DNA from 3 places in the Kribbella sp. VKM Ac-2566 genome. Region 2 is predicted to be linked to each of the others. Evidence: riboswitches for the same ligand, from Rfam matches in the RefSeq annotation. Region 2 holds a riboswitch; each other region holds the start of a gene.
What was found. A riboswitch is a leader RNA that binds a small molecule or an ion and turns the genes downstream of it on or off. The one in region 2 is predicted to bind thiamine pyrophosphate.

Region 1 (10,012 bases), on a different contig from region 2:
CGGCACCGAGGTGGCCGAGACGATCGGCAAGGGCATCATCACCGCACCGGCCGGTCAGCACGGCCTGGTCATCGTGATCGCGGCCCTGATCGGCGCCATCACCTGGAACCTGATCACCTGGTACTTCGGCCTGCCCAGCTCCTCGTCGCACGCGTTGATCGGCGGCCTGGTCGGGGCCGGCCTGGCCTCGACCAGCACGGTGCTGTGGTCCGGCATCGTCGACAAGGTCGTCATCCCGATGGTGCTGTCGCCGGCTGTCGGCTTTTTCGGCGCGTTCCTGCTGATGATCGCGATCCTCTGGCTGTTCCGGCACCGGAACCCGGGCAAGACCACTCGCGGCTTCCGGATGGCGCAGTCGGTGTCGGCGGCCGCGATGGCGCTCGGGCACGGTCTGCAGGACGCGCAGAAGACGATGGGCGTGATCTTCCTGGCGCTGCTCACCACGGGCCACGTGCAGAAGGGCGACGGCATTCCGCTGTGGGTGAAGATCTCGGCCGCGACCGCGATCTCGCTCGGCACGTACTCCGGCGGCTGGCGGATCATGCGGACCCTCGGCCGCCGGATCATCCACCTCGACCCGGCCCGCGGGTTCGCCTCCGAGGCGGTCGCCGCCACCGTGCTGTACGTGATGGCGATCGGCCTGCACGCCCCGGTCTCCACCACCCACACGATCACCTCCGCGGTGATGGGCGCCGGCGCCACCAAGCGCCTGTCCGCCGTGCGCTGGGGCGTCGCCAAGGGCATCGTCACCGCGTGGATCCTGACCATCCCCGCCGCCGGCATCGTCGCCGCCGGCGTCTACTGGTTGGCCCACCTGATCCTCGAGTAATCTCCCGAACCGGTTCATTTCGAGTTCACCCACCCGGCCTACGGTCGATCGACGCCGCCGATCGTCCGCCTAACCGGGAAGTGGTCGCTATGGACCTTTCGTTCCTCGTCGTCGTGGTGATCGTCACCGCGCTGGTGTTCGACTTCACCAACGGGTTCCACGACACCGCCAACGCGATGGCGACCTCGATCGCCACCGGCGCCCTGAAACCGAAGATCGCGGTCGCGCTGTCCGCCGTCCTGAACCTCGTCGGCGCCTTCATCTCCACCGAGGTGGCCAAGACCATCTCCAGCGGCATCGTGGACGACGCCAAGGTGACCGTGCCGGTGATCTTCGGCGGGCTCGTCGGAGCGATCCTCTGGAACCTGCTGACCTGGTACCTCGGTCTGCCGAGCTCCTCGTCGCACGCGCTGTTCGGCGGCCTGATCGGCGCCACCTGGATCGCGTCCGGGAGCAGCGCCGTACATTTCGGCACCGTCGTCCAGAAGATCATCGTCCCGGCGATCGCGGCCCCGGTGGTGGCCGGTGCGGTCGCGCTGCTCGGGACCTACCTGGCCTACAAGATCACCGCACGGGCGCGGAAGAAGTCGGTCGACGACGGGTTCCGGGCCGGGCAGATCGCGTCCGCGTCGCTGGTCTCGCTCGCGCACGGCACCGGCGACGCGCAGAAGACGATGGGCGTCATCACGCTGGTGCTGATCACCTCCGGCAGCCTCGCCTCGGGGTCGCGGCCGCCGCTGTGGGTGATCCTGGCGGCCGGCTTGGCAATCGCGGCGGGCACCTACCTGGGCGGCTGGCGGATCATCCGGACGATGGGCAAGGGCCTGGCCGAAATCGAGTCGCCGCAGGGCTTCTCCGCGGAGACGAGCTCGACCGCCGTGCTGCTGGCGTCGTCCCACCTGGGCTTCCCGCTGTCCACCACTCAGGTCTGCTCCGGCAGCATCCTCGGCGCCGGCCTCGGCAAGCGGCTGGCCGAGGTGCGCTGGACCGTCGCCGGCCGGATGGCCGTGGCCTGGCTGCTGACGCTGCCGGCCGCTGCGATCGTGGGTGCGCTGTCCGGCCGGGTCGCCGACTCCGGCAACCTCGGTGTCGTCATCATCGCGGTCCTCGCGGTCGCGGCCGGTGGCGGCATCTACGCCGCGTCCCGGCGCCGCCCGGTGACCTCGGAGAATGTCAACGAGTACCCGAGCTCCACCACACCGTCCACCACCGCCGCTGCGGCCTGAGAGGAGTACGGCGATGCATATCAACTGGAGTGCCCTCGGTGAGGTCGCACTGGTCAGCCTGCTCTTCGGTGTCGGCCTGGCGGTGCTGTTCGCGTTCGGTGTGACCGCTATGTCGCGGCGGGCCGTGGCGATTGACGAGAAGCGGCAACCGTCCTTCGTGGACACAGGTGTGGCTGCACTGTGTTTCGCGGCCTGTCTGGCAGCAGTGCTATATGGCCTGTACCTGATCATTCCGCAGTTCCATTGAGCTGTACGACGGGCGGTCTGGCGGCTGCCCGTCGTACAGCGGTCTTTTAGCGGTTCCAGCGGCGTACGGACTTGGCCACGTCCTTGGCGCGGATGGAGCCGAGGTTGTACTCCCAGGCGGCCAGGAGGCGGTCGCCGAGGACCTCTGGGTCCAGGTAGGTGCGTGGGCGGACAGCGACCGCCCAGGTGGCCGCGGCCGCGTGGCCTTGCTGGTGGAGCAGGTGGTCGACGGTCGCCTCGATGCGGCTCGCCTGGTTGCCACCAAGGCCGTCCGTGGCCCACACCTGCACGATCCGCGCGTCGTCGGCCGTCATCCGGGCCAGATAGGTCAGTGGACCACGCCAGAACCCCTTGCGGCCGATGGTGTCCAGCGACTCGAGCGGGAACCAGCCGTTCTGGTTGCGCCGGCCGTTCACTGCCGACTCGATCTCCCGGGCGCGCTCCGCGGACAGCCCGCGAGTCGCCCAGTCGACGAAGAACGCCCCGGCGTCCGGGATGTGCTCGGACACGTGCGGGGCGGGTGTCAGCGCCCCCGGGTCGAACAAGTGCAGTTCTTCCGATGAATCGAACAAAACCATCCCCGCCAGCTCTAGTACGCGAGCCACCGCAGCCGCCCGCCGCACAGGGACCCCCCAGGTTCCTGTTCCGTCAACGACAGACTTCGTACCCTCGGACCGGCCCGAGGGTCAAGGTCTGGTCCGGTTTACCGACGTTTCGCTGCCCGCCGGGCGAGCTCCTCGGCGTCCAGCCGTTGGGCCTCCTCGGGAGTCGGCGCGCTGCCGCCGTACGCGGCCGGCAACCACCAGGCACCGGCCGGTTGTTCGGGGTAGGCGCGGATCGTCTCGTCCAGCATCCCCGCCATCGTGGACCGTAGGTGCGCGGTCGCCTCGGCCGGGTCGTCGTCACGCGTCACGGTGATCGGCGCGCCGATGCTGATCGAGATCGGCCGGTGCCGGGTGAAGTCCCGCGGGTGGTCCTTGGTGAACATCCGCTGCGTGCCCCACAGGATCATCGGCAGCACCGGTACGCCGGCCTCCGCCGCCATCCGCACCGTGCCGGACTTGAACTCCTTGAGCTCGAACGACCGGCTGATCGTCGCCTCCGGGAACACGCCGACGACCTCGCCCGCGGCGAGATGGTCCAGGGCGTGCTGGTACGACGCGGCGCCTGCGTCCCGGTCCACCGGGATGTGATGCATTCCGCGCATCAACGGGCCGGAGTACCGGTTGCGGAACAGCACCTCCTTCGCCATGAACCGGACGAGCCGCTTGGCCGGAAGTGCGCCGTACCCGCCGAGGATGAAGTCGACGTAGCTGATGTGGTTGAGCGCGATCAGCGCCCCGCCGGTGCGCGGCACGTGCTCGATCCCGGTCCGACGGATCTTCAGGTCCAGCACCTTGAACGCGGTCTTCGCGAAAGCGACGACGGGCGGATACACAAGATCTCGCATCTCTAGAACTTACAGGCCCCGTCCATGGCATGGCCTAGGGTGTGCGGTGACAACTGGAGATCGCGGGAGCTCGCACCGTAGTGGGCTGAGAGGGCGGCTGGGATTCGAACCCGGCGCCGCCGACCGCCGAACCTGTCCGGGTAATTCCGGCGTAGGGAGCAGCAGCATGGTGAATGTCAGCACGATCCGTCCGGCCGTCACCACGGGCCCGATCTCGGGCTCGGAGAAGATCTATCGCGGAGAGCTCGGGGTACCGGCGCGCCGCGTGAATCTCACCAACGGCGAGCACTTCGACCTGTACGACACGTCCGGTCCGTACACCGACGCGTCGGCGCGGATCGACGTCCAGGCCGGTCTGCCCGCGTTGCGGCGCGAGTGGATCGCCGGACGCGAGTCGCGGACCCAGCTCGGGCACGCACGGGCCGGGGTGATCACCGAGGAGATGCGGTACGTCGCGTTGCGGGAAGGGCTCGATCCGGAGTTCGTCCGGGCGGAGGTGGCGCGCGGACGCGCGGTGATCCCGGCGAACCGGCAGCACCCGGAGAGCGAGCCGATGATCATCGGGAAGAAGTTCCTGGTGAAGGTCAACGCGAACATCGGCAACTCCGCGGTCAGCAGCTCGGTCGAGGAAGAGGTGGAGAAACTCGTCTGGGCGACCCGCTGGGGCGCGGACACTGTGATGGACCTGTCCACCGGGAAGAACATCCACGAGACGCGGGAGTGGATCCTGCGGAACTCGCCGGTGCCGATCGGGACGGTGCCGCTGTACCAGGCGCTGGAGAAGGTGAAGGGCGATCCGGCGGCGCTGTCGTGGGAGGTGTACCGCGACACCGTGATCGAGCAGTGCGAGCAGGGCGTGGACTACATGACCGTGCACGCCGGCGTACTGCTGAGATACGTGCCGTTGACCGCACGGCGGATCACCGGCATCGTGTCGCGCGGTGGGTCGATCATGGCCGCGTGGTGCCTGGCGCACCACCAGGAGTCCTTCCTCTACACGCATTTCGCGGAGCTGTGCGAGATTCTCCGCGAGTACGACGTGACGTTCTCGCTCGGTGACGGGTTGCGGCCGGGGTGTATCGCGGACGCCAACGACGAGGCGCAGTTCGCCGAGCTGCGGACGCTGGGGGAGCTGACCCGGATCGCCTGGGAGCACGACGTACAGGTGATGATCGAAGGCCCGGGACACGTGCCGATGCACAAGATCGCGGAGAACGTCCGGCTCGAGGAGGAGCTCTGTGGGGAGGCGCCGTTCTACACCTTGGGGCCGTTGGCAACCGATGTGGCACCGGCGTACGACCACATCACGTCGGCGATCGGCGCGGCCCAGATCGGCTGGCTGGGTACGGCGATGCTCTGCTACGTCACGCCCAAGGAGCATCTCGGCCTGCCCGATCGTGACGACGTGAAGACCGGTGTGATCACCTACAAGATCGCCGCCCACGCGGCCGATCTGGCCAAGGGGCATCCGGGCGCGCAGGCCTGGGACGACACGTTGTCCAAGGCAAGGTTCGAGTTCCGCTGGGAGGACCAGTTCAACCTCTCGCTGGATCCGGACACGGCTCGGTCCTTCCACGACGAGACGTTGCCGGCCGAGCCCGCGAAGACCGCGCACTTCTGCTCGATGTGCGGCCCGAAGTTCTGCTCGATGCGGATCACCGCCGACATCCGCGCGTACGCCGAGGAACACGGCCTGACGTCGGCGGACGCCATCGAGGCCGGCTTCGCGGAGATGTCGGAGACCTTCAAGGCAGGCGACCAGAAGCTCTACCTGCCGATCACGGACTGAGTACGGAACCCGTCCGGCCCGGCGTGAACCTGGCTCCGGGCCGGACACGGGGAGTAACTGGCTGAACCGATTCAGGTTTTGGCCTTCACTCTACGTGAATAAGACTGTAGCCTTAAGCCGTTCGGAAGGAGGTGCAGGGCATGGTCTTCGTTCTCACGGTAGATCAGCGCGGCAGCCGAAGCACGAGCGATCTCGTACCCGAGCTACTCAACTCCCTGAACCGCCGGCCGCGGCGGACCGGACTGCTGCGGAAGTTCGAGCGGACCGCCGGCGACGAGGTGCAGGGCGTGCTGTCCGAGGCCCGTCCGACCATCGACGTGATCGTCGAACTGCTCCGGTCGGACAACTGGTACGTCGGACTCGGCGTCGGTGAGGTCACCGAGCCGCTGCCACGCAGTACCCGGGCCGGAAGCGGCGACGCGTTCGTGTTCGCGCGAGAAGCGGTGACGCGGGCGAAGTCCAGTCAGCACCACGTGAACGTGGTCGGAGCGGACTCACGCAGGGCAGAGCAGGTAGAGACGGTGCTGTGGCTGATGGCGTCCGTGCTGCGGCGTCGCAGTGAACGTGGCTGGGCAGTGGCCGACCTGTTGGGCGAAGGACTCACAAGGCGGGAGATCGGCGTGAAACTCGGCATCAGCCAGTCGGCGGTGACGCAACGCGCCCAGGCGGCGGGCTTCGCCGAGGAACAGCGTGGACGGGTGCTCGCCGCGGATCTCCTCGGCGCCGGGGCAGCTGCGTGACGGCGCTGGTCCTGTCGCTGACCGGTGCCGCCCTGGTCCTCGCCGTACTCGCCTGGGTGCCCAGGTCGTCCGGCTCCACCCTCGAGATCGTCATCAGCGGGCTCATGCTGGCCTGCCTGGCCGCTGTAGGCGTGCTGCTGCTCGCCGGCCACGGCGTGTCCGGTTGGCCCGAGCGCTGGTGGAACGTACTGCTCCTGCTGGCGGGAGCGTTGGCGGTGACGGGCGGCGGGCCGCTGACGACCTCTGTGATGGCGCTGGCGGACCGAGGGAACACGCGAGCCCAGTCGACGCAGAAGGCCGGTGAGGTACTGCGTGGCGGCGCTCTGATCGGTGCACTCGAGCGAATGGCCATCTACGCTTCACTGGTCGCCGGCTGGCCGGAAGGCATCGCTGTGGTGCTGGCGATCAAGGGACTGGCCAGGTACCCCGAGCTCCGCAGTCCCGATCAGCCTGCCTCGGTCACCCCGCAAGCCGTTGCCGAACGCTTCATCATCGGCACCTTCAGCAGTGTGCTGTGGGCAGTGGCCTGCGCCGGTCTCCTACGCTCGCACTGACGTCAGGTGCGCACCACGTAGGTGTTCACGACCTTGTCGTGCCACGTCTGCCGCTGCTCGTCCCACAAGGGCCACAGCAGGTTCAGGAAGCAGGCGGTGTTGAAGAGGCTGCTGAGGAAGTCGCGGAGGAAGGAACGGCCGGCGCCGATCGGCTCTCCGGTCACGGCGTCGATCAGCTTGATGTTCAGCGCGCTCTTGCCCACGCTCTGGCCGGACTTTCCCTGCCGGAAGACCCGGTTCCACAGGCTGAGCACGATGCTGGCGACGCAGCCCACCAGGAAGAGGATGATCGCCCACCATTGCGGGTTGTCGTCGGGGTAGGGGTTGCCTTCGCGCGCCGCGACGTTCGCGATCAGAGCGCCGAACCCGATCAGGAGCGGCGCCACTGAGATCAGGCTGTCGATGAGCGACGCAGCGACCCGAGGGCCCCAGTCCGCCAGGGGAGGCATCGGCGCGCCGTAGCCGTAGCCGTAGGCGTCGTAGGGCTGCTGGCCGTAGCCGGAGCCGTACGGCTGCCCGTAGCCCGGCCCGTACGGCGCCTGCTGAGGATGGTGCTGCGACTGCTGCCCGTATCCGTAGCCCGGCTGCTGCTGACCGTACCCGTATCCCGGCTGGGCGTTTCCGTACGGCTGGTCCTGCGGCCGGTTGTCGTCAGGCGGCGTCGGTGTGCTCATCGCAATCCGTCTCCCAGTCGATCGATGCCACCGTATCGCGGGTACCGTTGGAGCGTGACCTTCGCGGTGATGCCCCGTCCACAAGGACCGGTGAAGCCGGTCGATCGCCGCGTCTGGGGCCTGGCCGGAGTGGGGATCGGCGGCTTCGCGCTGGCCGGCATCTACCGGCTGTCCGGCCTGGGCATCCCGTGCCCGCTGCACACGCTGACGGGTCTTGACTGCCCGTTCTGCGGCGCGACCAGAATGGCCGCGGCACTCCTCGAAGGCGATCTGAACGCCGCCTGGCACTTCAACGCCGCGGTCCTGATCCTCGGCCCGCTCATTGGTGTTGCCATCGGCTACGAGGTCGTCGCCTGGTTGCTGTCCCGCGCCGGCTGGCTCAACCTGCCCCGGCAGCGCCTCAGCCCACGGGCGGTGGCAATCCTCACAAAGGTTGCTCTGGGCGCCTTGCTGATCTTCGGCGTACTACGGAATTTCTGAGGCCGATCACCTGATCAGGCCGGCGCGCTGCCACGCGGCCTGCACGAAGGGCGGGACGACGAGATCGATCCGCCGGCCGAAGGCCACGTAGTTCAACATGACGTCGAACCAGACCGGCCGCGGCACCCGCAGCTTGTACTGAGTGTCCCCGTACGCGAGGACGGTCCCGTCATGCTCGGTCCACATGCGGGTCACGGCAGCCAGGCCGAAAACCTGCTGGCCGTAGCGGTTGAGCAGCAGCACCCGGTGCCGCGTCAGGATCGCCGTACCGTTGTCGATCGTGCGCCACTGCGCTGCCGCCGCATAGCCGTGGGAGTTCCCGATGGCGAGCCGGACGCCGTCGAACCGTTGCACCTCGCAAGGTTCGACCGCGTGGGCGGTCTCGCCGGGCTCCAGCGGCACCGGCGGCGGGAGAGGCTGCAACTGAACCCCCTGGCCCAATGCGCTCCACAGATTCCACGCATCCCACCAGTCCTGCTCGAATGGATTCAGCACAGCCCCTCCCCGGTCCTCAGCCGACTACCGAAGCCCGATCACCAGCGTGTTCGCGGCCTTGTCGTGCCAGCCCTGCACCCGCCCGGAGCTGTCGAACAGCGGCGACAGGTAGACGAGCAGCGCGCCGATACCACAGATGGCCGCACCGATGATCGGCAGCAGCCAGCGCATGAAGGCCGGACCGAAGCCTGGCAGTTGTCCGTCGGCGGACTTGACGACCTTGATGCCCATGATCATCTTGCCGACCGTTTGCCCCTTGAAGGCGGTCATGAGGAGTTCGTAGCCGATCGTCAACAGGCCTGTGAGCCACCACACGGTGAACAGCGCGCCGAAGAATCCGCCGAGTGCGGCCCCGGACTCCTCCGGTGAGGCGTCACTGAGTCCCTTGCTCGCGCCCCCGATGATCACGGTAGCGAGGATGGAGACGACGATGCCGAGAATCACCGAGTCGATGATGCGGGCGAGCGCCCGGGACCCGAGGGTCGCGACCTTCACCGTCCCGAGGCCGGGGATCTGGACGAGGCCGCTCTGAGCCTGAGCGACCTGGCCGTACTCGGGACCCTGCGGGTATCCACCGGGCTGGCCCGGCTGCTGGCCGTACTGCGGTTGGCCGTAACCGGGCTGGCCCGGCTGCTGGCCGTACTGCGGTTGGCCGTAACCCGGCTGACCGGGCTGCTGGCCGTAGCCAGGCTGGCCGGGCTGACCGCCAGGCTGCTGGCCGTACTGACCCGGAGCGCCGTAACCCGGCTGGCCGGGCTGGCCCGGCGGGGTCGCACCCGGGGTGCCGTACGGGTTCTGTCCGGGGCCTTGGGCGCCCTGTCCATAGGACGGCTGCCCACCCGGCGCGCCCGGTCCCTGGTTCCGGCCGTCCTCCGGTCCGGTGCCCGGGGGTACGTTCTGGTCGCTCACGATGGTCCTTTCGTCACAGTTCACCCGCGTTTACTGGGCAAAGGCTAGCGGTCGGAGGGCCACAGCGGTGGGCATGGCAGACGCGAAACGCCCGATCTGTGGACAGTTGCACCAATTGACATCAAATACAGCTGCGGACCGGCGATTCGCCGGCCCGCAGCTGTGGATAACTCGTACGACGGATCAGACAGGATCTAGCCGAAGCGGCCGGTGATGTAGTCCTCGGTGGCCTTTTCGGCCGGGTTGGAGAAGATCTGCTTGGTCGGCGCCATCTCGATCAGCCGGCCGGGCCTGCCGGTCGCGGCCAGGTTGAAGAACGCCGTCTGGTCCGAGACCCGGGCCGCCTGCTGCATGTTGTGCGTGACGATCACAACAGTGAAACGGTCCTTGAGCTTCTCGATCAGGTCCTCGATCGCCAGCGTGGAGATCGGGTCCAGTGCCGAGCACGGCTCGTCCATCAGGATCACCTCGGGCTCGACCGCGATCGCCCGGGCGATGCAGAGTCGTTGCTGCTGGCCACCGGACAGACCCGCGCCCGGCTTGTCGAGCCGGTCCTTCACCTCGTTCCAGAGGTTCGCGCCCTTGAGCGACGACTCGACGACCTCGGTGAGCTTCTTGCG
Region 2 (10,012 bases):
ACAGCGTCGACGCCGACCTCCGGATCATCCTCGCGACGCCGACCCTGACCGACAAGCTCTGTCTGCCGCTCGACACCGGCGGTGAGGTCTCCTGCCGCGTCGAGGACCGCGTCGTGCTCAACGCGAAGCGGTGGCTCTACGCGATCCCGGCGTACAACGGGCAGGTCGACCTGTACCGCAGCTACCTGGTCAACCACGAGGTCGGGCACGCGCTCGGCCACGGGCACTCGACCTGCACGACCCCGAAGACCCCCGCGCCGGTGATGATGCAGCAGACCAAGGGGCTGGCCGGCTGCCTGCCGAACGCCTGGCCGACGATCAAGGCCACCTGAGAAACTGGGTACGACGGGAGGGAGCAGGCGATGTCATCACAGGACTTCCCGACGTACGGCAGGGACGAGCAGCCCGAGCAGCAGGGGTCCGGCGAGGAGCATCACTACGCGCCACCCACGCCGTACGGCGGCGCCACGTACGGCGCTGGTCAGCCCACCCCGCCCGAGCAGTTCCCGTATGCGCCGCCGCAGGCCTACGGAACGCAGCCACCGCCGCAGGGCAACCCGGCGTACCACCAGCCCCCGGCCTACCGTCCCGGTGCACCGTACGGCGCTCCGGCGAGCCCGCAGCCACATGAGCTCCCGACGTACGGCCGCGAGGAGCACTCGCGTGACCCGCGGGCCGCTCGGGTCGTCGGCCTGGCCGCGTTCATCGCCGCGATCTACGGGCTACTGGTTGTCTCCGTCCAGCGCGTCGCCCTCCGTGAGATCTCCCAGGCGCCCGGCTCGCCGCTCAATCACCCACTCCGCACGGACGTGCTCGACGCGATCGGCCAACTGCTGCTCGTGGTCGTCGGCACTGCCGCGCTGGTGATGTGGATCCGCGACGTCCTTGCCCGCCACAAGGTCGGTCGCCGGCCCGACCCGGCCGAGCTGGCCGGTCTGCTCCTCGTCGCAGTGTCCGTCATCCCGATCCTTGTCTGGCTGCTCATGGTGTTGTCCACAGGTCTCGGTGCCAGCGACGACGCGGTCCACCGGCTGCCCACGGCGTACGGCTGGGGTGGTTTCGGCCTGCTGATCCTCGCCGTCGGCCTCTTCCTCGGGTACCGCGAGCTGAAGCCCGACGTACCGAACCCTGTCGTCAAGAGCGCTCCTGCCAAGGCTCCCTGGGAGTGAACGCACCTATCGTCCTCGTGCCCGGCCTGGGCCTCGGCCCGGAGTCGTACGCGCGGACGGTCGAACACCTCGTCACGCCGTACCACGTGGTCACTCTGCCCGGGTACGGCGAACCGGCGGGCACCCGTGAGGACCTGCACCCTCGTGCCCTCGCGGTAGCGCTGGCCGGGAAGATCCGCGAGCGGTCCGTGCTGGTCGGCCACTCGGCGAGCTGTCAGATCGTCGTCGAGCTGGCGATCCGCTACCCCGAGCTGGCCCACGCGCTCGTGCTCGCCGCCCCGACCGGCGACATCCGGCTCTCGAGTTGGGTCGACCGCGCGGTCCGGCTCGTCGGCTCCGCCATCCCGGATGCGCCGAAGCTGGTCCGGATCAGTCCGCAATACGCCCGTACGACGCTGCCGTCGATCGCCCGCGCCGGCGAAGCGTCGAGACACCACGACCTGGCCGCAGTCATGCCCCACGTGCAAGCGCCGGTGGTTCTGGTCCGCGGCCGGCACGACCTGCTGTGTACGGCGGAATGGGTCGAACGGCTCGCGGAACTCAGCCACGGCGAGGCCCGCACGCTGGACTCCGGGGCGCACATGCCGGTCGTGACGAACGGGCCGGAGCTGGCCGCTCTCATAGAACGAGCGGCCGCTCTTCCGCACAGTAGCTGACGAGTTAGACTCATCAGCACAAACCTATGCGGGAGCTCGCACCGAGGATGCGCGGGCTGAGAGGGCGACAGCTGGGTCGCCGACCGCCTGAACCTGACCGGGTAATGCCGGCGTAGGGAGTGGGGTCACTCATGACCGACACAGCTGTTCGTCCTGCCAGTACTACCGAGGCGCCGCTCGTCCTCACCACCGATGCGCCGCGCACGCTCGGTTTCTTCGACCAGTTCACGCTCTGGGGCAACTTCGGCATCTCGCTGTTCGGCCCGGTGACCGGTGCGCTCGTGGCGGCGTACACCGGCTCGCTCTGGCAGGGGCTGCTCGCTGTGGTCGTCGGCTGTGGCATCGGCGCGTTGGTGCTCGGCGGTGCCGCCGTGTTCGGGTCGCACACGGGTGCGCCCGCGATGGCGAGTCTGCGCGGTCTGTTCGGCCGCCGCGGTTCGATCGCGCCGACCGTGCTGAACATCGCGCAGAACGTCGGCTGGGCGACGATGGAGATCATCGTGATCTCGCAGGCCGCGGTCGCGGTCACGAGTGAGCGGTGGCGCTGGCTGTTCGTCGTACTCGCCGGAATCATCGCCACCGCGATGGCGGTCCGTCCGCTCGGCAGCGTGAAGATCCTGCGGAAGTTCATGGTCTGGCTGGTGCTGCTCGCGTCGGTGTACCTGTTCGTGCAGGTGCTCAGCAAGCCGACGCACGCATTGCCGCAGGACAGTGTGTTCGGCTTCTGGCCGGCCGTCGACCTGGCCGCTGCCGGTGTCGTGTCGTTCGCGCCATTGGCGGCTGACTACACGCGGCACTCCCGGACCAACAAGGCCGCGTTCTCCGGGTCCGCACTCGGCTACGGCCTGGCGGCGATCGCGTACTACGCGCTCGGTGTCGTCGCTGTGGCAACGCTGCAGACCAACAGCGACGACGTGATCACCGCACTGGTCACACTGCCCGCGGGTGCGATCGCGCTGCTCGTACTGCTGGTGGACGAGGTCGACGAGGCGTACGCGAACGTCTACTCGACCACGCAGTCCGCACACAATCTGATCGGCCACGTCGACCGCCGCTGGATCTCGGTCGCGATCGGCGTGATCGCCACCGGTATCGCGCTGTTCATCGACCTGGGCAACTACACCCAGTTCCTGTACCTGATCGGCTCGGTCTTCATCCCGTTGTTCGCGGTCGCGATCGCGGACTTCTTCGTGGTCAGCAAGATGAAGTGGGACGTCTCCGGTACGGCGAAGTTCCGCTGGCAACCGACCGCCGCGTGGCTGATCGGCTTCGTCGCGTACCAGTTGGTGAACCCCGGAACCGTCTCCGGCTGGTCCCCGTTCTGGACGAAGGTCCAGCAGGCCCTCTTCAACGACCACCCCGTCCCCACCTGGCTCGGCGCGACGTACACCTCGATCATCGTCTCGATGGTGGCTGCTGTGCTTCTCGGCCGGATCGGTCGCCGGCAGGCTGCCTGAGCAGGGCGAGAGCGACCACCGGGAACACGAGCACGGACAGCAGCCCGGCGCAGACCAGAGCGGCGGCGGTGACCGGTGTCATCAGCCCGGTCGCCACGCCGATCTGCGTCGCCGTCACGATGAACGGCAGCGACGTCGCCTGCAGCAGCGCGGTCGCGGCCGTCGCGCGAGCTCCCAGCGTCCGCACCGCGAGGTACGCCGGTACTCCGCGAACCGCTAGCAGCGCTAGCAGGAACAGCGGCACGCGGACGAGTGCGGCGTCGTGCCACGGGCATCCCCCCTCGCGACACAGACCGTTCAACAGGTCAGTGCCGGCCAACGCTCAGGCGTTACAGGAAGCTCGCCCTGCTGGACAACTGACCCGGAGCACGCGGAATACTGGCGGTCATGCTGAACTCCGCACTGCGTAGTCGGGCCGAGTATGCCGAACTCGGTGCCGACGGACTGGCCGCGCGTACGTCGCCCGAGCGGGACGCGCTGATCGTCAAGGCAGTGGAGGAGCTGCTGGAGGGCCGCGAGTCGGTGCTCGACCTGTGCTGCGGGTACGGACGGGTCGCGCTGCCGCTGCGCCGCGCCGGCAAGGTCGTGCGCGGGCTGGACATCTCGCCGAACCTGCTCGAGGCCGCTCGCGCCCGGGCCGCCGAGGAGGACCTCTCGATCGACTGGGCGATCGGCTCGATGACCGATCTGCCGTACAAGTGGGACTCGTTCGACGCGGTGATCTGCCTGTGGACGGCGTTCCACGAGCTGTTCGCGGAGGACGAGCAGATCTCCACGATCTGCGAGATCTCCCGGGTGCTGAAGCCGGGCGGGATCGCGATCATCGAGGGCCCGGTCTGGGGACCGGCGACCGCGGCCGAGATCGCCAACGGGATGCGGCAGGGCCCGGAGCACCGGATCGTCACCACCGAGCACGACGACGACCGCAGCAGCGTGCACTTCATCCACGACGAGATCAGCTACGGCCGCCTCTGCGCGGCCGCCGGCATCACGGACTACAAGGTCTACAAACGCGACTGGGGCGGCCGCCGCCGACTCATCCTCGAGATCCACCAGCCGGCAACCGACTAGTACGACGACCAACCTCGAATCTCTGACGTGTCAGTTTCTCGATTCGAAGACAGTCCCGGATCCCTTGCAGGCAAGGGGAAGCAAAGAAGCAGATCCCCACTCCACATTGGGGATCTGCTCCTTATTTCATCGAGTGTAAATCCATTACCGGAAATTCCGGAAAACTCAGCTTTTTGCTTCGAGATTCAGCAAGAATCGTTTTGCGTCCAGTCCGCCGGCGTACCCGGTGAGGGCGCCGTTCGCGCCGACGACCCGGTGGCAGGGCAGTACGACGCAGACCGGGTTCGCGCCCAGCGCCGTACCGACCGCGCGCGCCGCCTTGGGCCTGTCGATGTCGGCGGCAACGGTTCCGTACGTCGTCGTGGCGCCGTACCTGGTGTGTGTCGGCAGATCCGTCAGCACGAGCCGCTGGAACGGCGTCGCCAGCGCGAGGTCCACCTCCAGATCGAAGGCGTGACGGCTACCGGACAGGTATTCGTCGAGTTGCCGTCGTACGTCGTCCAGCGGCCGAGGCTGCCGTAGTACCCGCGGGGACACGGCCCGGGCGAGCCGCGCGGTCATCGTCTCCTCGTCGCCGAACGAGCTGGCGACGACCCGGCCGTTCGCGATGGCGAGCAGGAGAGTCCCGATCGGGGTGTCGTGCAGTGTGTAGGCGACGTCGGCGTCGGGCAGGACGGGTGGTTTCAGGTCAGTGGTGTCGAGCCGGGTCAGCCGGCTCTCGAGGTCAGTCATCGTGTACTCCGAGTTTCGTGCGCAGGGTCGCCAGCGCGTCGCTGACGAGCCGGCGTGACGCGGCGGGCGTGGTGTCCAGAGCGGCGGCCACGCCGTGGTGGTCCAGGTCGCCGACGTACTTGAGCGTGATCGCGAAGCGTTGCCGCTCCGGGAGTTCGTTGACCGCCCGCCACAGGTCGGGATCCGGCCATGCCGTGGCCTCCGGTCCGTCGACCGCGACCGGCGGCGCCTCGTCCAGCGGGCGCTGCGGTTTCCGCGCCCGGTGTACGTCGGTCGCGCACCGGGCGGTGATGGTGAGGAGCCAGCTGCGCAGGTTCTTCGCCGAGGTCAGCTCCGGATACGCCGCATACGCCTTCTCCCAGGCGCGTTGCGCGACGTCGTCGCCGTCCTGACCGGCCATCGCCCGCGCCAGCCTGGCGACGTCCCGCCAGTGCGCGTCGATCAGCGCCTGGAACGGCGGCAACCCGACCTTCTCCCGAGTCATCACGTAAGTAGAACGCACGGCGCCTGTCGGGTGTGAGTCCGGATTCCGAGATTGTCTAGTTAGCCGATAGACATTGGTGCGAAGATAGCTGACATGACGACGACACTCCTCACCCGCCGTCGCGTCATCGACCTGCTGCGGACGGCGAGCGCCACCTGTCGGTGACCCGTTCTCTTGCTGCCGCCTGCATGAGGCCTGTCTGATCACGCCTCACATCACCTGTGGTCCCTGCCCCGTTCCGAGGGAGAGACATGTCTGTACCTGCCCTGAACCGTCCTGCCCTGGCCGTAGTACCTGACCGTTCCGAGGAGCGGATCGTAGACGCCGACGTCTACCGCTCCGTGTTCCGTCGCCACGCCGCCGGCGTCGTGGTGATCACGGCGGACTCCGGGCACGGCCCCGTCGGCTTCACCGCGACCTCGCTGGTCTCGATCAGCCTGCTGCCGCCGCTGGTCTCGTTCGCGATCGCGACCAGCGCCTCCAGTTGGCCGACCGTGAGTACGGCGAGCAGCGTGGTGATCAACTTCCTGTCCGCCGACCAGCACGCGATCGCCGGCCGGTTCGCCACCAGCGGGATCGACCGGTTCGCCGAACCGACCCGCTGGTCGCGGCTGGCCACCGGCGAACCCGCGCTTGACGACGCCCCCAGCTTCCTCCGCGCGCAGATCGCGCACCGTTTCGCCGTCGGCGACCACTACCTGGTCGTCGCCCGCCTGGCCACCCACACCGAACGTCGTGAGCACGAGCCGCTGCTCTACCACGACGGCCGCTACGCGAAAGCCCACCATGTCTAGAAAACGCCTCTACTCCGCCCTCGCCCTGCTCGCGCTCGTCACCGGCTGCAGCGGCAACGCGGCCGCCGACGGCGCCGCCAAGCTCTCGCTGGACGCTCCGCTCCCGACCTCGGTCCCCGACGGCACGAAGATCGTGGTCGGCGACCCCGCAACCGAAGTCGCGCTCAAGCTGTCCGGTCAGCTCGACAAGGTCTCGAAGTTCGTCCAGTTCGCCAACCTGAGCGGCGGTCCGCAGACCACCGAGGCGTTCCGGGCGCACGCCCTCGACCTCGGCTCGGTCGCCGAGATCCCGCCGATCCACGCGACCTGGACCGGCCTGCAGGTCAAGATCGTCGCCTCCAAGTTCCGCAAGGACCCGCTGAACCACCCGATCTACCAGCTGGGCATCGCGCCGGGCGTCTCGGTCAAGACGCTCGGCGATCTGCGCGGGAAGAAGATCGCGTACAGCCCCGGTCAGGCGCAAGGCGCACTGGTCCTCAAGGTGCTGCAGAAGGCCGGCCTGACCAAGGAGGACGTGAAGCTGGTCGAGCTGCCGAGCACGGGTGACGTCTACTCGAACGCGCTGTCCGGCAAGCAGGTCGACGTCGCCCCGATCGGCGGAGTACAGATCAAGCGCTACCTGGCGAAGTACGGCAAGGACGGGGCCAGCACGATCGCCCACGGCCTGCGCGACGACGCCGGTCACCTCTACGGCCCGGTCGAGTCCCTCGAGGACCCGGCGAAAGCCGCCGCGATCCGCGCGTACGTCGCCGCGTGGGGCGTCGCGCAGGACTGGATCGACAAGCACCCGAAGGAATGGATCCAGGGGTACTACGTGAAGGACCAGGGCCTGACCGAGGCCGACGGGCAGTGGCTCGTCGACAATGCCGGGCACCCGGACATCAGCGCCGACTGGAGCGACGCGATCGAGCGTCAGCAGCAGACCATCGAGCTGCTCGCCAAGGAGACCGGCAACAAGGTGATCCAGGCCAAGGACCTGTACGACCTGCGGTTCCAGAGCGTCGCCGCGGACGCGATCAAGGGAGGCGCCAAATGAGTGCGACCACGCTGCCCGGACTGCGGCCGCGCACGGCCTCGGCCCCCGTCGTACGGCGCCGGCGTCTCGGACCGGGCAAGCCGATCAGGTTCGGGGCCGCGATCGGGCCGGTGCTGCTGCTGGTGGTCTGGAGCATCGGCTCCGCCACCGGTTGGATCGACCAACGAGTCCTGTCCGCGCCGTGGACCGTGGTGACCACGGCCGGCGACCTGATCGCCGACGGCCGCCTGCAGTCGAACCTGTGGACGTCCGCGCAGCGGGCCCTGATCGGTCTCGCGTTCGGCATCGTGCTGGGCGTGGTCCTCGCGCTGATCTCCGGCCTGTCCCGGCTCGGTGAGGCGGTCCTCGACGGGCCGATCCAGATCAAGCGCGCGATCCCGTCGCTGGCGCTGCTGCCGCTGCTGATCCTCTGGCTCGGCATCGGCGAGTCGATGAAGATCGTCACCATCCTGCTCGGGGTGTTCGTGCCGATCTACATCCACACCCACAACGGCCTGCGCACCATCGACAGCCGGTACGTCGAACTCGCGCAGACCGTCGGACTGTCGCAGTGGGAGTTCGTCCGGCGCGTGGTGCTGCCTGGCGCACTGCCCGGGTTCCTGCTCGGGCTGCGGTTCGCGGTCACCGGCGCGTGGTTGTCGCTGGTCGTCGTCGAGCAGATCAACTCCACCAGCGGCATCGGCTACATGATGGAACTTGCCCGCACGTACGGGCAGACCGACATCATCATCGTCGGCCTGGTCGTCTACGGCATCCTCGGGCTGCTGTCCGACGCGGTCGTCCGCCTGATCCAGAGGAGGGCCCTGTCATGGCGACGAACGTTGGCCTCCTGAGCGCGACCGTGCAGGTCCGCGACCTGGTACGCCGGTACGACGAGCGCGCCGTACTGGACGAGCTGGACCTGGACATCGCACCTGGTGAATTCGTTGCCCTGCTGGGAAAGAGCGGCTCCGGGAAGAGCACGCTGCTCCGGGCGCTGGCGGGTCTTGATCACGACGTGGAAGGTTCCGGGGAGCTCGCCGTACCCGCACAGGTCTCGGTTGTCTTCCAGGACTCCCGGTTGTTGCCATGGGCAAGAGTGTTGGACAACGTGGTGCTCGGGATCCCACAGGCTGTGGAGCGGGGCCGCGAGAGTCTCGAAGAAGTCGGGCTGGCCGGTCGCGAGAAAGCTTGGCCGAACGAGTTGTCCGGTGGTGAGCAGCAGCGGGTCGCGTTGGCGCGGTCGCTGGTGCGGGAGCCGGAGCTGTTGCTCGCCGACGAGCCGTTCGGTGCGTTGGACGCGCTGACCCGGTTGAAGATGCACGTCTTGCTGCGGAAGTTGTGCGCGGCGCACCAACCCGCCGTACTGCTGGTGACGCACGACGTCGACGAGGCGATCGTGCTGGCCGATCGGGTGATCGTGCTCGACGCGGGCCGGATCGTCGCCGAGGAGACCATCACGTTGCCGGCGCCGCGGAGTGCGGCCGATCCAGGATTCGCCGCGGTTCGCTCGCGGCTTCTCGACGCCTTGGGAGTCTCGATATGAGTAGGCAGTTGCATCTGAACGCGTTCCTGATGAGCACCGGGCACCACGAGGCGTCGTGGCGGCTGCCGGAGAGCGATCCGTTCGCGAATACCTCGGTGGCGCACTACCAGGCCCTGGCGCAGCTGGCCGAGCGCGGCAAGTTCGACTCGATCTTCTTCGCGGACTCGCCGGTGCTGTTCGGCAACGTCGGGCGGCGTCCGGCCGGTTCGCTGGAGCCGACTGTGCTGCTCACCGCGATCGCGGCGGCCACCTCCCGGATCGGGCTGATCGCCACGGCGTCCACGACGTACAACGAGCCGTTCAACCTGGCACGGCGGTTCGCCAGCGTGGACCACGTGAGCGGTGGGCGTGCGGGCTGGAACGTGGTCACCACGGCTGGTCCGGAGGCGGCGCGCAACTTCAATCTGGCCGACCAGCCCGCGCATGCGGAGCGGTACGAGCGCGCCGCGGAGTTCCTCGAGGTCGCGTACAAGCTCTGGGACTCGTGGCAGGACGACGCCGCGATCGCGGACAAGGCCGAGGGCATCTGGGCGGTCCAGGAGCGGGTACAGCCGATCGACCACGTCGGCCGGCACTTCCAGGTCCGCGGGCCGCTGAACCTGCCGCGATCGCCGCAGGGGCACCCGCTGATCGTCCAGGCCGGTTCGTCCGAGGACGGCAAGGGACTGGCGGCGCGGTACGCCGAGGCGGTGTTCACCGCGCAGCAGACCCTGGAGGACGCGCAGGACTTCTATCGGGACCTGAAGGCGCGTACGGCGGCGCTCGGGCGGGATCCGGAGACGATCAAGATCCTGCCGGGGATCGTGCCCGTGATCGGATCCACGGTCGAGGAGGCCCAGCGCTTGGAGCAGCGGCTGGACGAGCTGATCCGGCCGGAGTACGCGCGGTTGCAGCTCGCGAAGACGCTGCGGGTCGACCCCGAGGACCTACCGTTCGACCAGCAGCTCCCGGCGGATCTGCCCGACGAGGACGAGATCGAGGGCGCGAAGAGCCGGTACACGTTGATCGTGACACTCGCCCGGCGCGAGAACCTGACCGTCCGCGAGCTGATCGGCCGGCTCGGCGGCGGGCGCGGGCATCGCACGTTC
Region 3 (10,012 bases), on a different contig from region 2:
GCGGTCGAGCTTGATGCGGCCGTTCTCGATGAGTTCGAGTCTGGTCTTTGGCCAGCCGAGCTTCGTGACGACCTGTTTGCGGCTGAGGCCGGCTTGGAGGCGGGCGGATCGGAGGGTATTGCCTAGGTCGCGGCGGGCGGTGCTGGCTACGGGGGACAAAGCGCGGCGGAGGGCTCGGCGGACGTTGGACGGGTCTCGGAAGCCTCCGAGGGAGTCGGCGAAGATGGGTTCGTCGGGGAGGACGCCGGCTGCGTGGCGTCGGCGGAGCATGGTGACGGCCCAGTCTGGGAGGGGTAGGGCGCGTACGCCGGCCTTGGACTTCGGGGCCTTGCGGATCAAGCCTTGGCCTGGGACGCGAACCATGGTGTGAGTGATCTCGACTGCGCCGGACTCGAGGTTGACCTGTGACCAGAGGACGGCGAGCGACTCGCCGATTCGGACGCCTGTGCCGAGCATGAAGAGGACCAGGTCCGGCAGGTCGGCTCGTACGGCGGCTTCGTCGGTGGTCAGGAGTTGCCGTAGGCCGGCGATCTCTTCGTTGGTGAGTGCTCGGGGCGGGTCCTTCGGGCGGGCCTCGATCGCTTCGACCTCGCGGACCGGGTTGACGGTCAGCGCGCCGTATCGGACGGCTAGTTGCATCATGCCGGAGACGACAGCGCGGCAGGTCTTCGCTGTGGATCGGCCGGCGCTGCGCTTGATGGTTCCGATCACTCTGTCGATGCGTGGTGTGGTTGCCTCACCGATCAGGAGTTCGCCGAGGGCGGGCCGTACGTGGTTCTTGATGGCTGTGCGGTACGTCGTCAGCGTCGTCGGTGATCGACGGCCGTCTTCGATACGTTCCTCGAGCTTCTCGATCCAGAGGTCGATGAGGTCGTTGATCTTGTCCGTCGGGCTCAGCTCGCCGTACTGCGTGATCTTTGCACGGTCTCGCAGCTTCGTGAGTAGGCGGTGCTCGGCTGCGCCCTTGGTCTTGGCGGACGCGGTGACCTCACGGGTATGTCCGTCGTGGTCACGGAAGTACGCGGACGCGCGCCAGGAGACCACCTTGCCCTCGGCGTCCTTCCTCTCAGCACGGGATCGGACGTTGCCCCACGTTCCGATCGGAAGGTGCGGTCTGCTCATCTCGGCCCTCCACAGTCCAGCTGCACGTGGCAGCTCAACGTCTGGGCGGGGCGGGGATCGGACGAAACGGGAGCAGTGCGACAGGATGCGATACGTCGCTCAGCAACGCGCCGCCAAATGGCTTCGCGGGGCCGCCGATCCCCCTCAGACAGGCATGCATCGGCCACTCTGAGTATTGGCAGAGTTTGCGCAGACCCAACTTTCCAGACCGAGGCGCCGATGTGCGCCTGACCTGCGGAAAGTGGTAGGCCCCGTGGGACTCGAACCCACAACCCGCGGATTAAAAGTCCGCTGCTCTGCCAATTGAGCTAGAGGCCCTCATCTGGTGAGGGGAACAGTGTGTCAGGTTTGGTGGGGGTTTGCTTGGTGGGGGTTGGGGTGAGGGGTTGCGTGGCGGGCCTGGCTGGTGGTACAGATCGGAATTCGCTCGGGTTGTCCGGGTGCTGACAAGTCCTGCCGCGGGGGGAACCGACGGCGGGTTTGGGGGGATGGATCGTGTTGTTGGTTCGTGCTGCGTTGGGGTCGGTTGCTGTGGTGGCGCTCGTGGGGGCGTGTGGGGCGGATTCGGGTACGTCGGGGGTGGGTGAGCCGGCTGCGATCGCGAGTGTGCAGGTCAGCGTGACGCCCACGCCGGCCAGCACGGCCGGGCCGGGTGCCATATCCGCTCCGGTTGTGACGCCGACCAGGTCCCGCTCACCCAAGGCGAGTGTCACCACGACGAAGGAGGTCGTGGAGCTTCGGGTGATTCCGTTCAAGAAGAAGACGGTGACGGATGACTCGTTGGCGAAGGGTGAGCGGACGATCCGTACGGCGGGGGTCAACGGGACGCGGCGGCTCGTGTACCGGGTTACCTACGTGAACGGCGTACAGACGGGTAGGCGGCTGGTTCGGCAGGAGGTGGCGAAGGAGCCGCGTTCGCAGGTGACCGCGGTGGGTACGAAGGTCGAGGAGCCGGAGCAGTCCGGTGGGTGCGACCCGAACTACTCCGGTTGCGTTCCGATTGCCAGTGACGTCGACTGCTCGGGCGGGAGCGGGAACGGACCTGAGTACGTCGATGGTCCGATCGATGTTGTCGGCTCCGACATCTACCGCCTCGACGCCGACGACGACGGGATCGCCTGCGAGTAGGTCCGGGTGGCGGTGAGGGACAGGGCCAGGGCTACGTCGGGGTGGACCAGGGCTGTCGTCAGACGGTTCGAGTTGGCGTTCCAGGTGTGGCGGTTGATGGGGTGGGACGTCTGCAGGTGGAGTTCGTCGGGGGCCGCGGTGAGGGCGAACGGGATGGTGACGGGGTGGGTGGTGCCCCGGATCGTCAGGTCGCCGGTGACGTCGACGCGTTGGGGTCCGGTCGGTACGACGGCGGTCGCGACGAAGGTCATTGCCGGGTAGGTCGGCGTACCGAAGAAGTCGCGGCGCAGGTGGGCGTCGCGGCGGTCGTTGCCGGTGTCGACGCTGTCCATCTGGACGCTCAGCCAGCCGGTGGAGGCCGCCGGGTCCGCGGTGTCCACTCGGAACGCGCCCTCGAAGGCCGTGAATCGGCCGTGGACCTTGCCGCCCACGCGGTGTGCGGCCACAAACCCGATCTGGGTCCGCTCCCCGTCGAGTACGTAATAGTCGCTCATACGGGGTACGACGAGGCAGCGCGGTGAACTGTCAGTCGATGACGGCTGAGGTGATGCGGCGTGGGGTGATGTCGAACATCGAGTCCTCGGGTGGGTTGGCCAGGTACGCCGCGCGGTTCTCCTCCGGCAGGTACTTCTCCACCATCGCGTTCAGCAGGTCGGGCTCGAGGGGAAGGAATCGCGCCACGCCCTGCATGTTGACGTACTTCGCCGTCGCCCCGTCGACCGTCTGGATCGAGAGTGACAGCGCCCCTGTGCCGGTCCGGTGCAGTCTGGTCTTCTTCGACTTGGCCGGCGTCATCACCTGGAATCTGTTGTCGTCAGGCAGGTGGCGGAACCACACCGGCGTCACATGCGGCGACCAGCCCGGTTCGTCGACTGCCAGCACGGCCACCAGCGGCCGCGCCAGGAACTCTGCAATTTCGTCGTCGTCCATCGCTCGAAATCCCATGGAAACCACGCTCCCACCAGCCACCGACAATTCCGCCATACTTCAGGTCGTGACTGAAAGCGAGGCGCCGTGCTCACTTACGTCCTGAACTCGCAGGATCTGGCCGACGTCCGGTTCGCGGTGTCGCCGGTGGCGGAGATGGTGCTGTCGTTGCGGGCGCTCCGGGATCCCGGCCGCTTCCCGCTGCAGCTCGGCTGGGTTCGCACCGTACAGCCGCAGGTGGCCGCCCTGGATTGGTCCGTACTGCGGTGGCTCGTCAACGACACCATGGGCAGTCCGGACTTCCTGACGCCACGACCGACCTCGCCGCTCACTCAGCTCTCCGACGAGCTCGACCTGATCGCGACCGTCAACCCCGAAACCTTCGAGCGACAACTCGTAGCGGTCAACGGCGAGCTGCCGGAAGACCTCACCGTGGACAAGGTGGTCGAGGCACTCCACGAGTACTGGGACGCCGTGATGGCGCCGTACTGGAGCCGCATGCGCACCCTCCTCTCCGCCGACATCAGCTACCGCGGCCACGTCGTCACCCAGCAAGGAACGGGCGCGATGCTCAACGGGCTGGGCCCGGCAATCACGTACGCCGATGGTCTGCTCAAGGTCGACCGCGTAGCCGAGCAGAGCCGCACCGAACACGTCGACGGTCGCGGGCTTGTACTGCAACCGACCCTGTTCGGACCGCACGCCGTCATCCCGTTCGACCCCGGCGCCGAACCACTGCTCGGCTACCCGCCACGCGGTCAGGCAAACCTGTGGTCCGTCGTCGAGCCACCGTCGCGCCACGACCTCGCGCAATTGATCGGTACGCCGAGAGCGCACATCCTCGCGCTCCTCTCCTATCCCCGTACGACGACCGACCTGGCCGGCGAACTGAAGGTGACGCCGTCCGCGGTGAGCCAGCACCTGCAACTACTGCGCCGTACCGGGCTCGTCGAACCGCAACGCACCGGCAAACAGGTCCTCTACCGCCCGACCGAACTCGCGGCCCTCCTGACTGGTATTGGAGAAGCACAGTGACGACCGATGTGCTGATCGTGATCGCGGCGGCAGTTGTGCAGGACGGACGGCTCCTGGTGGTGAGCAAGCAGGCCGCGCCGGACGTCTTCTATCTTCCGGGCGGGAAACCGGAGCCGGGCGAGGCGCCGCTGGAGACGTTGGCCCGGGAGATGCACGAGGAGCTGGGCGTCACGCCGTACAAACCGAAGTTCCTTGCCACCGTGGAGAACCAGGCCGCGCTCGAGAACCAATGGATGCAGATGACTGTGTACGCCGTCGAGCTGCAGCAGGTCCCGCAGCCCGCCGCGGAGCTCGCCGACCTCCGCTGGATCACTTCCGAAGACGGTCTGAACGTCGCACCGGCCGTGCGGGAGCAGGTGCTTCCGCTGTTGCGAGACGGACTCGCGTCCTAGTTGAGACGTGAGTTAGAGTCGAAACGTCCGCGGGAGCTCGCAGGGAGTGGGCTGAGAGGGTGACCGGACCGTCACCGACCGCTGAACCTGAATCGGGTAATTCCGGCGTAGGGAGGAAGCGATGGAATCCGTCTGGGTGAACGGTACGGCGGTCGACGTACCGGCCGGCAAATCCGTGGCTGAGTTGATCGCGGAGTACTCCGATCGCGCCACCGGGATCGCGGTCGCGGTGAACCAGAACGTGCTGACCAAGGCCGAATGGGCGCAGACCACCCTGCGGCCGGGCGACCGGGTCGAGATCGTCAGCGCGACGCAGGGAGGCTGACCATGGATGATCCACTGGAGCTCGGCGGGCGCACGTACACGTCGCGCCTCATCATGGGGACCGGCGGTTCGGCCAACCTGGAAGTGATGGAGGAGGCATTGATTGCCTCCGGCACCCAACTCACCACGGTCGCGATGCGCCGGCTCGGCACGGGTCACGAAGGCTCGGTGCTCGACGTGCTGAAGAAGCACAATATCGACGTACTGCCGAACACGGCCGGCTGCCACACCGCGGCCGAGGCCGTGCTGACCGCCAAGCTGGCCCGCGAGGCGCTCGGGACCGACCTGATCAAGGTCGAGGTCGTTGCCGACGACCACCTGCTGCTGCCGGACCCGTTCGAGCTGCTCGATGCCGTGGAGGCGTTGGTGGCCGACGGTTTCACGGTGTTGCCGTACACGAACGACGACCCGATCCTCGCCCGCCGCCTCGAGCAGGCCGGCTGCGCGGCCGTGATGCCGTTGGCCGCACCCATCGGTTCGGCGCTGGGGATCCGCAACCCGCACAACATCGCGCTGATCGCCGAGGCGGCGAACGTCCCGGTGATCGTGGATGCGGGCATCGGTACGGCGAGTGACGCCGCGCTGGCGATGGAACTCGGATGCGACGCGGTCATGCTCGCCACCCCGGTGACCCGTGCGGAGAAACCCGCTCTGATGGCCGCCGCGATGCGCGACGCCGTCTCGGCCGGCCGGAACGCACGCCTCGCCGGCCGGGTGCCGAAGAGATGGCAGTCGGCGCTGGCGTCGTCGCCTACAACTGGCCTGCCAACGTTTTAGCCTCGGCCGCGTCGACCGCCCGGTCCAGCAGGAGCGCGGTGAGCGACAACGTCAGATCCTGGTTGGGTTGCAGCACCAACGGCTGCTCCCACGCGAGCGCCGGGCACGCGCCGACGTACTCCTCGGATCGCAAGAACCACGGCCAGACCTGATCCGGCTGCAGCAACAGCAGGCTGACATCGCCTTGGACGAACGCGAGCCACGGGCTACGAGACCCGAAGGCGGCCTCCAGCCCTTCGCCGTCGGCACTGAGCACAGTCGTCTCCGCGGCAGGCAGACGCCAGAAGAGACCGCCGTACGCCGCTCCCTCGCGACCGTTGGTGGCCGGGCTGTCGATCCGGATCGAGCCGTAGCGGGCGGTGAGGATGCTGCGCCAGTCGAGTCGCCAACCACCGAAGGCGAGATCGCCAAACAGGTACCGACGTTCGACCAGTTGCGGTCGCCCTTGCTCGTCGTACCAGGTGATGTCGTCGACGAGCTCGCGGTTGTTGACGGTGACTCCGCGGCTGCGTTGCTGGCCGTGGTTCGTGAGAAGGGTCGGGCCCTGACCGCGCACGTACGTCCGGCCGCCCCAGTGCGAGGTGCCGTTGACTTGCGCGACGGCGAGCGAGACACCGTAGTGATGCCTATGGTCGACCGGGCTGACCTCGGTCAGCGGGTGCCCGCCGAGCGTTCGGACTGGGTGCAGATAAGGACGCGGTGCGTGGACCTGCGGCATCCGCCGTCCGAACTCGTACCGCGCGAGCAACCCCGCCGAACTCCCGAGCGCGAAGATGTCCCCCTGCTGCTGCCACCCGACCTGATCGGCTGACGCTTCGGAACGCGGCTCCTGCGGCACCGGCCCCGTACTCGCCCGCACCGCCAGCCGCAGCTCCGGTACGCCGCCCACCTCGTCCGAAAGCCCCGTGATCGACGCGTGCAACCGCCGCCACGCAAGTTCACCGAGATCCTTCTGCGGCACCCGCACAGTCGTCAGCGACGGTACGGCGAAGCGCGCGAGCCCGATGTCGTCCATCCCTGTCACCGACAGATCAGCCGGTACGGCGACCCCGACCTCGTTGAGCCGCGCGAGCAGCCCGAACGCCACCAGATCGTTGAACGCGACGACCGCGGTGACCTGCGATTCGAGCACCCGCTCCACCGCGGCGTACCCGTCCTCGATCGACCGGCCACATTCGAGCCGGACGAGCTCCAGCCCCGGGATCTCCCGCTCGGCGACCGCGAGCGCCTGCAGCCGCAGCACGTTGGACGTGCTCGCCGCCGGGCCGGACAGGAACGCGAGCCGCCGGTGGCCGAGTCCGACCAGATGATCGACGACGATCCGTACGGCGCGACCGTAGTCGACCACCACCGACGTCACCTCCGCCGGCCCCTGGCGGTTGACCAGGATCACCGGTTGCACCTGCGGCAGGAGTTCGAGCAGCCGCTCCTCGTCGATCCGCGGCGAGACCATGATCAGCGCGTCGCAGCGCCGCCGGGCCTCGATCGCGATCGCCGCCTCGGCGTTCGGGTCCTCGTCGGTCTCGGCGACCAGCACCTTGTACCCGGCCGCCGCGGACGCGTTCGTGATGCCGCGCAGGATCTGCTGGAACAGCGGGTTGCCGAGGTCCGGGACGACCAGCGCGACCATGTTCGTCCGGCCCAGCGACAGGCTGCGGGCCAGGTCGCTCGGCCGGTAGTTGAGGCGCTCCGCCGCGGCGCGCACCCGGGCGACGATCTCGGGTGCGACACTGAGGCGCCCGTTCATCACCCGGGACACGGTCGCGCGTGACACCTCCGCCGCCCGCGCGACGTCGGCAATCGTGATCGAGTCCTTCGGTGTCCGTCCCACCTCCGTATCCTCTCCCGATGGAAACCGGTTTCTCAACCCTCGTGCCACGCATGATGGACCGACACCACAACCGGAGGAACTGTGAGCGAGTTGGAGTATCCGCAGGTCGAGGGCGTTGCGCCGGGCAACGGGTACACCCAGGTGGTGACCGGAACTGGCCAGGTGTTCGGGAACGTGGAGCGCTGCCTGGCATCGGTCGGCGCGGTGAAGGGTTGAGACCGAGTGCGTTGGGCGGCTACGAGGACTGGCCGGACTTCGTCCGCGACGCGTCGCCACTGACCGGTGACGAACTGACCACGAGGGTCGCCGCCCTCCTCGGCGTGCCGGAGCCTCCGCAACGACCGGCCGTGCGGACCGTCGGCGAGTGGCTGGCGGACGGCGTCCACGGGAGTGAGCTCGAGTGGTCGACCGGCTTCGGTCCGCCGACTCGCGCGTGGTTGCTGCGTCCCGCGGACGCCCCGCTCGGACCCGGTCTGCTGGGGTTGCACTGCCACGCCGGCGTGAAGTCGATCGGCGCGGAGCGGATGGTCGACACGCCTCGGCCGAGCACGAGGGCCCTCGGGGTGCGTGCGGACCTGTACGAGGACAGAGCCGTCGCGAACGAGCTCGCCCGCGCCGGTTTCGTGGTGCTGTGCCACGACACCTTCGCGTGGGGCTCCCGGCGGTTCGGCTTCGATCCACTGCCGCGGGGCTTGCGCGACCTGATGGCGGCGTACGAGGCCGCCTGGCTCGCCGCGGACCACTCCCCCGATGACGACGAGTGGTACGACGTCGCGGCCGTGCACCACGAGCACACGATCGCGAAGGCGGCCGGCATCCTCGGTACGTCGTTCGCCGGGATGGTCGCGTACGACGACCTGGTCGCACTCAGTGTCTTGCGTGGAGTCGACGAAGTGGATGACGTCGGCGTCTTCGGATTCTCCGGCGGGGGTGCGAGGGCGGCGGCACTGACCGCGCTGGATCCGGGCATCCGGGCCTCGGCGGTGGTGTGCATGATGACCACCTTCGAGGCGCTCGTCCCGGCGTACGTCGACGCCCACTCCTGGTTGTTCACGACGCCCGGCTTGGCTCGGGAGCTCGACCACCCCACGCTGACCGCGGGCCGGGGCCGCCACCATCAGCTCGTCGTCTGTGCCGAGGACGACGAGCTCTTCCCGTCGCGAGGCATGGTCGCCGCCGACCGCGAGCTCACCGAACTCTTCCTCGACGGTCCCGGCAGCTACACGGGCACCTTCCTCCCCGGCCCGCACCGCTTCGACCGCGAGATGCAGGATCTCGTGAAGAACTTCTTCACGGAGCGCCTGCTCCCGGCGTAGTTCACCCGCTCATGTGGTCGGATGGGGTGGAGATCGGTTGGAGGAGCATGTGAGCAAGCTGGAGTACCCGCGCGCCGTCGGAGTGGCCCCGGGCAACGGTTACAGCCACGTCGTCACCGGCCGCGGGCAGTGGGTGGCGATCTCCGGGCAGGTGGCGCTGGATCCGGACGGGCAGTTCGTCGGGATCGGGGATCCCGAGGCGCAGGCACGCCAGGTCTTCGAGAACCTGCGACGTTGCCTGTCGGCGGTCGGCGCGACGTTCGAGGACGTCGTGAAGCTGACGTACTTCGTCACCGACATCGGGTTCCTGCCGGCCATCCGTACGGTCCGCGACGAGTACATTCCGGGCACCAAGCCCGCGAGTACGGCGGTCCAGGTGGCCGCGCTGTTCAGCCCGGACGCCCTGCTCGAGATCGAGGCGTACGCGATCGTCTAACGCAGCAGGTCGACCGCTACCCGGGCGGCCTCGCCGATGGCGGCGTCGACGCGGGGCTGGCGGAAGTCGCCGCGGGCGGCGAGCGTGAGGACCGCGATCGCGAACGCCGCTCCGCCGGGCAGGGTGACCACGCCGGCCTCGTGCCGCAACGCGCCGAACGTTCCGGTCTTCCCCGCGACACGTACGCCGTCGTGCGGGAATCCGGACGCCAACCGGTGCAGGAAGATCTGCCGGTGCATCGTCGTCTTCACGAACTCGGTCTGCGACGCCGACAGCAACTCCCCCGCCCACAACCGCCGCAGCAGCAGGGTCAGGTCGCGCGCGCTCGCGGCTGACCCGTTCGCGGCCTCGTACACGCCGACTGGATCGGTCCGGTTGTTGTCCGCGAGTACGGCGAGGGCCGCGTCCGCATCGTCCGCACCCGTACGGCGCTGCAGGTCACGCAGGTTGGCCGCCGTACCGCGGCGGACCCAGGTGCGGCGCAGGCCGAACGACTCCAGGATCTCGGCCAGTCGACGCAGCCCGACGATGTCCAGCAGCGCATCGGCCGACGCGTTGTCCGACACGGTCGCCATCGACAGGGCCAGATCGCGCAGCGACACCGTCACCGGATCCGCGAACGCGGACAGCCCGGTCGGTCCGGCGGTTCGCGCCGAGGGCTCGAGCGTCACCCGCTCGCGCGGATCGAGCTCGCCCAGGTCCACCAGCCGGCAGAACCCGGCGA

Region 1: linked by a shared signal. The riboswitch ahead of thiC (phosphomethylpyrimidine synthase ThiC) and the one ahead of EV647_RS01220 (cytosine permease) in region 2 are both predicted to bind thiamine pyrophosphate.
Region 3: linked by a shared signal. The riboswitch ahead of thiS (sulfur carrier protein ThiS) and the one ahead of EV647_RS01220 (cytosine permease) in region 2 are both predicted to bind thiamine pyrophosphate.

What each region holds. Positions count from the first base shown of each region.
Region 1 covers NZ_SODT01000009.1:771,813-781,824, forward strand. The annotation lists gene EV647_RS15160 (inorganic phosphate transporter) at 1-829, shown strand, start outside; gene EV647_RS15165 (inorganic phosphate transporter) at 919-2,055, shown strand; gene EV647_RS15170 (hypothetical protein) at 2,069-2,302, shown strand; gene EV647_RS15175 (hypothetical protein) at 2,349-2,879, opposite strand; gene EV647_RS15180 (1-acyl-sn-glycerol-3-phosphate acyltransferase) at 3,005-3,751, opposite strand; TPP riboswitch at 3,804-3,927, shown strand; gene thiC (phosphomethylpyrimidine synthase ThiC) at 3,918-5,540, shown strand; gene EV647_RS15190 (transposase) at 5,681-6,280, shown strand; gene EV647_RS15195 (hypothetical protein) at 6,277-6,834, shown strand; gene EV647_RS15200 (RDD family protein) at 6,837-7,508, opposite strand; gene EV647_RS15205 (DUF2752 domain-containing protein) at 7,563-7,988, shown strand; gene EV647_RS15210 (hypothetical protein) at 7,995-8,483, opposite strand; gene EV647_RS15215 (RDD family protein) at 8,508-9,392, opposite strand; gene pstB (phosphate ABC transporter ATP-binding protein PstB) at 9,587-10,012, opposite strand, start outside.
Region 2 covers NZ_SODT01000001.1:248,224-258,235, forward strand. The annotation lists gene EV647_RS01205 (DUF3152 domain-containing protein) at 1-332, shown strand, start outside; gene EV647_RS01210 (hypothetical protein) at 363-1,169, shown strand; gene EV647_RS01215 (alpha/beta fold hydrolase) at 1,166-1,825, shown strand; TPP riboswitch at 1,844-1,961, shown strand; gene EV647_RS01220 (cytosine permease) at 1,957-3,282, shown strand; gene EV647_RS01225 (hypothetical protein) at 3,221-3,601, opposite strand; gene EV647_RS01230 (class I SAM-dependent methyltransferase) at 3,670-4,353, shown strand; gene EV647_RS01235 (methylated-DNA--[protein]-cysteine S-methyltransferase) at 4,519-5,085, opposite strand; gene EV647_RS01240 (RNA polymerase sigma factor) at 5,078-5,569, opposite strand; gene EV647_RS01245 (flavin reductase family protein) at 5,821-6,363, shown strand; gene EV647_RS01250 (ABC transporter substrate-binding protein) at 6,356-7,399, shown strand; gene EV647_RS01255 (ABC transporter permease) at 7,396-8,232, shown strand; gene EV647_RS01260 (ABC transporter ATP-binding protein) at 8,208-8,924, shown strand; gene EV647_RS01265 (LLM class flavin-dependent oxidoreductase) at 8,921-10,012, shown strand, end outside.
Region 3 covers NZ_SODT01000009.1:614,339-624,350, reverse strand. The annotation lists gene EV647_RS14450 (helix-turn-helix domain-containing protein) at 1-1,122, opposite strand, end outside; tRNA gene EV647_RS14445 (tRNA-Lys) at 1,365-1,440, opposite strand; gene EV647_RS14440 (G5 domain-containing protein) at 1,618-2,250, shown strand; gene EV647_RS14435 (YceI family protein) at 2,208-2,744, opposite strand; gene EV647_RS14430 (pyridoxamine 5'-phosphate oxidase family protein) at 2,776-3,180, opposite strand; gene EV647_RS14425 (DUF5937 family protein) at 3,265-4,212, shown strand; gene EV647_RS14420 (NUDIX domain-containing protein) at 4,209-4,604, shown strand; TPP riboswitch at 4,624-4,735, shown strand; gene thiS (sulfur carrier protein ThiS) at 4,726-4,929, shown strand; gene EV647_RS14410 (thiazole synthase) at 4,932-5,705, shown strand; gene EV647_RS14405 (DUF6807 family protein) at 5,680-7,536, opposite strand; gene EV647_RS43375 (hypothetical protein) at 7,618-7,752, shown strand; gene EV647_RS14400 (hypothetical protein) at 7,749-8,852, shown strand; gene EV647_RS14395 (RidA family protein) at 8,902-9,288, shown strand; gene EV647_RS14390 (serine hydrolase) at 9,285-10,012, opposite strand, start outside.